Regions from separate parts of the Blautia sp. Marseille-P2398 genome, predicted to be linked through region 1. Evidence: riboswitches for the same ligand, from Rfam matches in the RefSeq annotation. Region 1 holds a riboswitch; the other holds the start of a gene.
What was found. Region 1 has a riboswitch for thiamine pyrophosphate ahead of thiS (sulfur carrier protein ThiS). Riboswitches for the same ligand answer to the same signal wherever they lie in the genome.

Region 1 (3,424 bases):
GTTCATGTACATCCATAGGATTAATACGGTCATTGTTGATGATCGGCCGAAGTCTCGGACAGGAAAATGCAATCTCTGCATGAGGATATTTTCTCTGCAAAAGATATGCATGATATCCGGTGGCAAAAGCATCCTTACGGAAATCATCCAGTCCCAGAAGTGCAGCAAATCCTACTCCTCGCATACCACCCTTTAAAGCACGTTCCTGTGCGTTCAGACGATAAGGAAATATACGCTTGTGCCCTGCAAGATGCAGAGTTTCATACTTATCTGAATTATAAGTCTCCTGGAATACCGTTACATAATCAGCTCCGCATTCATGGAGATGTGCATACTCATCTGAATTCATAGGATAAACTTCAAGTCCGATTACTTTGAAATATTTCCGGGCAATCTTACATGCTTCTCCGATATATTTTACATCAGATTTTGCTCTGCTCTCTCCTGTAAGAATCAGGATTTCCTGCAGTCCTGTCTTTGCGATAGCAGCCATTTCCTTATCAATCTCTTCTGCATTCAGCTTTGCTCTGCGGATCTTATTATGGCAGTTAAATCCGCAGTAAATACAGTAATTCTCACAGTAATTTGCAATATAAATAGGGGTAAACATATACACACTGTTCCCAAAATGTTTCCTGGTTTCTTTCTGCGCAGCCTGTGCGATTTCCTCCAGAAGAGGCAATGCAGCCGGAGACAGCAGTGCCTGAAAATCCTCTGGTGTACGGTTATCATGAGCAAGTGCCCTGCGTACATCTGCCTCTGTATATTTATCATAATCGTAAGCATTCATGGCAGAAATAACCTGATCCATCACGTCTGATTCTTCCAGTACTTCCATTCCCGGAAGATATTTCATATGATCGATCCTGTTCTTTTTCATATCTTCCAGAATCACTTCATTGACAATACTTTCGTTGAAGTGTTCCCCATGTTCCATATTTTTTTCTGTTGTTTCCATTGATGTTTTCTCCTCTTTATTACCATTTGGCAACTTTCGTTTTCCTATAAATTAATACCTACTCCGCAGTTATAGCAATCCTCTAAAATAATGCATCTTAATCCAGCCCATCAGAGTGTGAAATCCTGCGTCAGATATCTTTGCCGTGCGTCAGCACGCCTGCAGATATCTTCCTTGTCTTTCGCACGCCGCTGAACTGTCTTAAATGCATTATTTACGAGGATTGCTATAATCAAAAATCTCATTTTAGAATGATTTTTTATTTATTACTCATGAAGAAAACCAGTCAGTGGAGAGGATGCGCTTGCACCTTTTTCCAGGGTTCTTCCCAGTCCGGCAAGGTATGCACTTCGTCCTGCTTCAATAGCTTTTTTAAATGCTTCAGCCATTATCTGCACATCACCTGCTGTGGCAATCGCAGTATTTGCCATAACTGCAGATGCCCCCATCTCCATGGCTTCACACGCCTGAGAAGGACGTCCGATTCCTGCATCTACAATGATCGGGAGCTCAATTTCGTCAATCAAAATCTGGATAAATTCTTTAGTGCACAGACCTTTATTAGAGCCGATCGGAGAACCCAGCGGCATGATGCAGGCAGCTCCGGCATTTACCAGATCTCTGGCTGCATTCAGATCCGGGTACATATAAGGCATTACTACAAATCCTTCTTTTGCAAGAATTTCTGTAGCTTTAACAGTTTCATAGTTATCCGGAAGCAGATATTTTGAATCATGGATCACTTCGATTTTTACGAAATCACCGCATCCGATTTCTCTGGAAAGCCTGGCAATACGAACTGCTTCTTCTGCATTTCTGGCACCTGAAGTATTGGGAAGAAGAGTAACATTTTTCGGAATATAGTCCAGAATATTTGCCAGTCCACCTTCATTGGCACGACGCAGAGCCAGAGTGATGATCTGCGCATCTGCCTTTTCAATACATGCTTTCACCAGATCCAGAGAAAATTTTCCGGATCCCAGAATAAAACGGGAAGTAAATTCATGACCTCCCAAAATCAGTTTGTCTTCATTATTTGTACTCATAATTTAAGTCCTTCTTTCGTATATTATAATGAGATATCAGGATATTCCTGTTTATCTTCCACCTCCCATGAAGCTGACTATTTCCAGTATGTCATTTTCATGTAAAACAGTAGTGCTGTACTCGGCTTTTGACAGAATTCTTTCATTTAATTCTACTGCAATCTGGCTGGGCACATAGCTGTTTTCCTCCAGATATTGCCCTATTGTAAGAGTATTCTGCAATTCTTTTGTTTTTCCATTAACAGTAATAAGCATACTTTCTCCTTTCCGGGAAAAGAAGGTCCGACCTCTACAACATAAAAAAGAGTCCACAAAAGAATACACCCGCGGTGGTGCACCCCTTCATGAACTCTGTTCACTCTCATCTTTCCCAATATTCATCTGTTATAATGTAAATTTCCCTGTAAGCCCCCGGCTTTCTCTCGCTTATTACAGATTGATTACCGGACAGCTGAATTTCTTCAAATGCATGAGATAAATAAAAAGGAGATGCCCGTCATCTCCCTTTAAAATCATATCTTATAGGTTCCTACGTTGGCATTATCCAAATCAGGTATATGGGTCGAAGTTGATGACTTCCTCTCAGCCTGCACTCACAAGCTCCCCTTTCTTTACATGGGTAAAGTATAATCTTTTATCCCATGTGTGTCAAGACCATATTTCTACATCCTCAGTTTCTTATGAAACTCCCGCATCGTATCCTTCTTGCAGAAGATAAACAGTGCAGCCAATGTCAGAAAACTGATTCCGGCACAGATTACTGAAGGTACGGCAAACTGCACGATTCCAATCCAAACCAATATCATCGGAATCAGTCCTGCAATTCCGGCCTGTACAAGATAAAACAGATATTCTTCCCTTTCCAGACGGTTTATTTTTGCGATCACAGGAACAGAAAACTGCACTGCCAATATCCCGAAAGGAATCACAAAATCCACAGACCAGCCCTTCCATCCGGTAAACCGGTCCCATAGGATTGCGATTACTGATATGAGCAAAAGCTGCCACATTTCATTCTTCAGAATATTCCTGCGTTTATAATATGCTACCATAACAACCAGCCATGCACAGGCACATCCTGCTCCTGCAAACCAGAACCAGTTCAGTACACCTGCCATCATAAAATTAATCATTCCGCAAATTACCGCAATTGCCAGACACAGGAAGCTGAAAGTCTGGATAACCTTCTGATTTTCTTTTTTCTCAAGCCTGTGCTTTTCCCCATATCCCGGAAATTCATTCTTTAATTCTCTGTGGGAAACATTCTCCTCGCCAAGCATCCGCTGGAAATTCCTCTGGATACTGTCATTCGGTATCTTGGAAGTAAATCCCAGTACCATCTCATCCCCATAAGAACAGGAACACATCTGCAAAGAATTGGTACTTGCAAAAATCCCAAAATGCTGAATATATTCTTTGT
Region 2 (3,424 bases), on a different contig from region 1:
ACAGGTGATTTTTCTTCTGCCATTGATCATTATCTTCCCGTTGTTTATGGGAATTGATGGAGTGATGTATGCAGGACCGATCGCAGATGCAGCGGCATTTGCGCTGGCGATTGTGTTTGCGAGACGAGAACTGGGAAAAATGCGCAGTGCGGAAATAGTATAAAAAAGTTCCCGCAGATGATATGGAAGAAATTTGTCCATATTGTCTGACGGGAACTTTTTTATAAAAGATTGTAAAACTGATCGAACAGCTCTGTCTGGAAGCTTCCGGGTCCGGAGCTGTTTTTCTCTGCTCTTTCTCCTGCTGTGCCAAATTCTCTGGCTGCTGAGACGGCAGCTGTAAATGAGTCTGTAACTGCCAGATAGGTGGCACAGATCATTCCAAGCATACATCCGGTTCCTGTGATCTGTGACATGGCAGGAGTACCGTTTGTGATAAATTCACACTTGTTGGCGGAGACGATCATATCTTCCTTGCCTGTGATAAGAAGTGTGGTATTCCACTGGGAAGCCTTTTCCTGGAACAGTTCTTTCAGATGGGAACGATTGGCATCTGTAAGCACATCCTGTACGCCTGCGTCAATTCCGATTGCATGTGCGGTCTGTCCGGACATGGCAAGAAGTTCAGACATATTTCCTTTAAGGAGTTCAGGCATGTGGATGTTCATAAGCTTCTGCGCAAATTCATAGCGCAGATTGCTGCAGGCGGTTCCTACCAGATCAAGCATAACGGGTATGTGGAGACTGGCAGCGATTTTCAGAGATTCAGGCATGGATTTCATACGTGCATCAGTGATATTTCCAAGATTCAGTGCCAGTGCATGAGAGTTTCTGGTGATCTCAGCTACTTCTGCCGGATGTTCTGCCATGATCGGGCGGCCTCCGGCCGCCAAAATAATATTCGCACAGTCATGAATAGAAATCGGATTAGTGATGCAATGAATCAGCGGCTGTGCTGCTCTGGTCAATTGTCTGGGATTTGTCTGATTTACGGTCATATACTTTTGCTCCAAGGCTTTGCTGAAATTTGGCAAGCATTCCTGCGTGACTTAAGGCCTTCAGGAAGAAGTAGGCAATGGTGCCGCCCATGCAGGTTGCTGCCAGAAACATTGGTGTATAGAAAAATGCGTTCAGTCCGCTTCTGCCCATAAGAAATGCCATTACAGGATAGGAAACCAGAGAGCCTATGATACCGGTTCCGAAGATTTCACCGATCACTGCGCAGATAATCTTTCCATGAGAAGCGCGGTAGAAAACGCCTGATAAAAATGCGCCGAATACGGCACCTGTCAGTGCAAGTGGCGGGATACCCATAAACATCATTCGGATGATTCCGATGAGAGTGGCACAAAGCAATGAATACCACGGTCCCAGAAGTACGGAACAGACGATGTTTATCAGGTGTGCAGTAGGGCACATACCCTCGATTCTCAGAATAGGTGAGATGACAACGCCGATGGCAACCATCATGGCGAGCATGACCATTCTGAGTGTTTTTGATCTGTCTGTGTTCATAATAATGAACCTCCTTGAAATTAAGATTTGGTCTGCCGAAGCAGACATTATCAGTTGTGCAGGAAGCAGATAAAATCCTGCAAAAAAATCTGCCGGAATAACACACTGGCAGATTTTAATATACAAATACAGTCCCTACGCTGGCATTATCCATATCAGGTGCGGTCGAAGATCTATCTTCCTCTCAGCCTGTCCCACAGGCTCCCGTTGTTATTATCCATTATGCAGATTTTCTTTTGTTAGAGCGTATTTGAAAAATGCTTTACGCAAGATGTGCGTTACAATTTTCAAACACGCTTTAGAGTAACACAAGCTTTTGGAAAAGTCAATGGGATGTAAAAGCAGGGTAAATTTCCTACAGTAAATTTATACTACCTAATATTATTTTTAAGTTGACTTTTTATTTTTTTCAGCATATACTAACAGTAGCTAAGGAATGTGACGAGATTCCATGAAGCGAACTAAAGAAACAAAAGCCCTCAGAGTTGCAGCTCTGAGGGCTTTCTTGCTCGTTACGGTGAGCTGTTCCGTTTGGGCTGTTGCTGTCTAGTGTCTGCCGTCCAGCCATTTGCATATGTAGTAGCTAACTACGCCTGCTAAAACAGAGACAAGAAATGTGACGAGAATTTCTTCCATGAAACTCACCTCCTTTCTGCTGGAGGTTCGACAGCTCTTATAGTATAACATGGTTTAGGACGAATTGGAATAAAAAATCTATTTGTACTAAAACAGTTGTCCGTGCTATGATTAACAGGTAGATGACAGACAGCATATGATAAAAAGAAGCTGTCTGCATGGACAGAAAGGCAGGTTAAATCTGATGAAACAGGAAAATTACATAAAGGGTATGATAATGATCATCCTGTCGGCGTTTTTCTTTGCTTGTATGAATGTGAGTGTGCGTCTGGCAGGTGATCTGCCGTCTGTGGAGAAGAGTTTCTTCCGGAATCTGGTGGCGGCGGTGTTTGCGGCGGTGATTCTCTGTAAAAATCGTACAGTGCCGAAGGTGGATAAGAAATACTGGGGACCACTGATCCTGCGTTGTGTGTGCGGGACACTGGGGATTCTGTGTAACTTTTACGCCATTGACCATCTGTTGGTGGCAGATGCATCGATCCTGAATAAGTTATCTCCGTTTTTTGCGATTATTTTTTCATTCCTTTTATTAAAGGAAAAGATCAGACCGGCACAGGCTGCGTGTGTTGCGCTGGCATTTATCGGATGTTTATTTGTAGTGAAACCGGGATTTCAGAATGCGGCACTTGTTCCGGCACTGATTGGAGTCTGCGGTGGACTGGGAGCAGGAATTGCGTATACGATGGTGCGTGTACTGGGAACTCACGGAGTGAAGGGACCGGTTATCGTGTTTTATTTTTCATTTTTCTCCTGCTTGTCGGTTGTACCCTGGATGTTGTTCCATTTCACACCCATGAGTATGAAGCAGCTTGTGACATTGCTGATGGCAGGATTATTCGCAGCGGGCGGACAGTTTACGATTACGGCTGCATACACCTATGCACCTGCAGGGAAGATTTCCATCTTTGATTATTCGCAGATTATTTTTGCCACGATGCTGGGATTTGTCCTGTTTGGAGAGATTCCGGATAAGTACAGCTTTACAGGATATGTGCTGATTATTCTGGCATCATTGGGTACCTTTCTTTATAATATGAGGGTAGCTAAGGCTGGTAAATGAAGAAAAAGTAAAAAAGGATTTTTCTGATTTTATCCAGTAAGTCTGATGAAATCAGATCAGTATATAGAATTATCGGATTGTAAACTATAAAATAAAAAAAGTTGTCAATAAAAACGCTTTGTGTTAAAGTATCCAATATGTTAAAAAATTAAGGAGAAAGGTGCACAAAGATGTCTTTTATAAAAAATATTCCACTACGCCCTCACCATGGAA

Region 2: linked by a shared signal. The riboswitch ahead of thiW (energy coupling factor transporter S component ThiW) and the one ahead of thiS (sulfur carrier protein ThiS) in region 1 are both predicted to bind thiamine pyrophosphate.

What each region holds. Positions count from the first base shown of each region.
Region 1 covers NZ_CAXSTD010000013.1:104,712-108,135, forward strand. The annotation lists gene thiH (2-iminoacetate synthase ThiH) at 1-958, opposite strand, end outside; gene ACESZG_RS14680 (thiazole synthase) at 1,225-2,004, opposite strand; gene thiS (sulfur carrier protein ThiS) at 2,056-2,259, opposite strand; TPP riboswitch at 2,513-2,621, opposite strand; gene ACESZG_RS14690 (DUF6320 domain-containing protein) at 2,667-3,424, opposite strand, start outside.
Region 2 covers NZ_CAXSTD010000028.1:5,526-8,949, forward strand. The annotation lists gene ACESZG_RS18490 (MATE family efflux transporter) at 1-163, shown strand, start outside; gene thiM (hydroxyethylthiazole kinase) at 222-998, opposite strand; gene thiW (energy coupling factor transporter S component ThiW) at 928-1,515, opposite strand; TPP riboswitch at 1,630-1,733, opposite strand; gene ACESZG_RS18505 (DMT family transporter) at 2,336-3,211, shown strand; gene ACESZG_RS18510 (DUF1284 domain-containing protein) at 3,382-3,424, shown strand, end outside.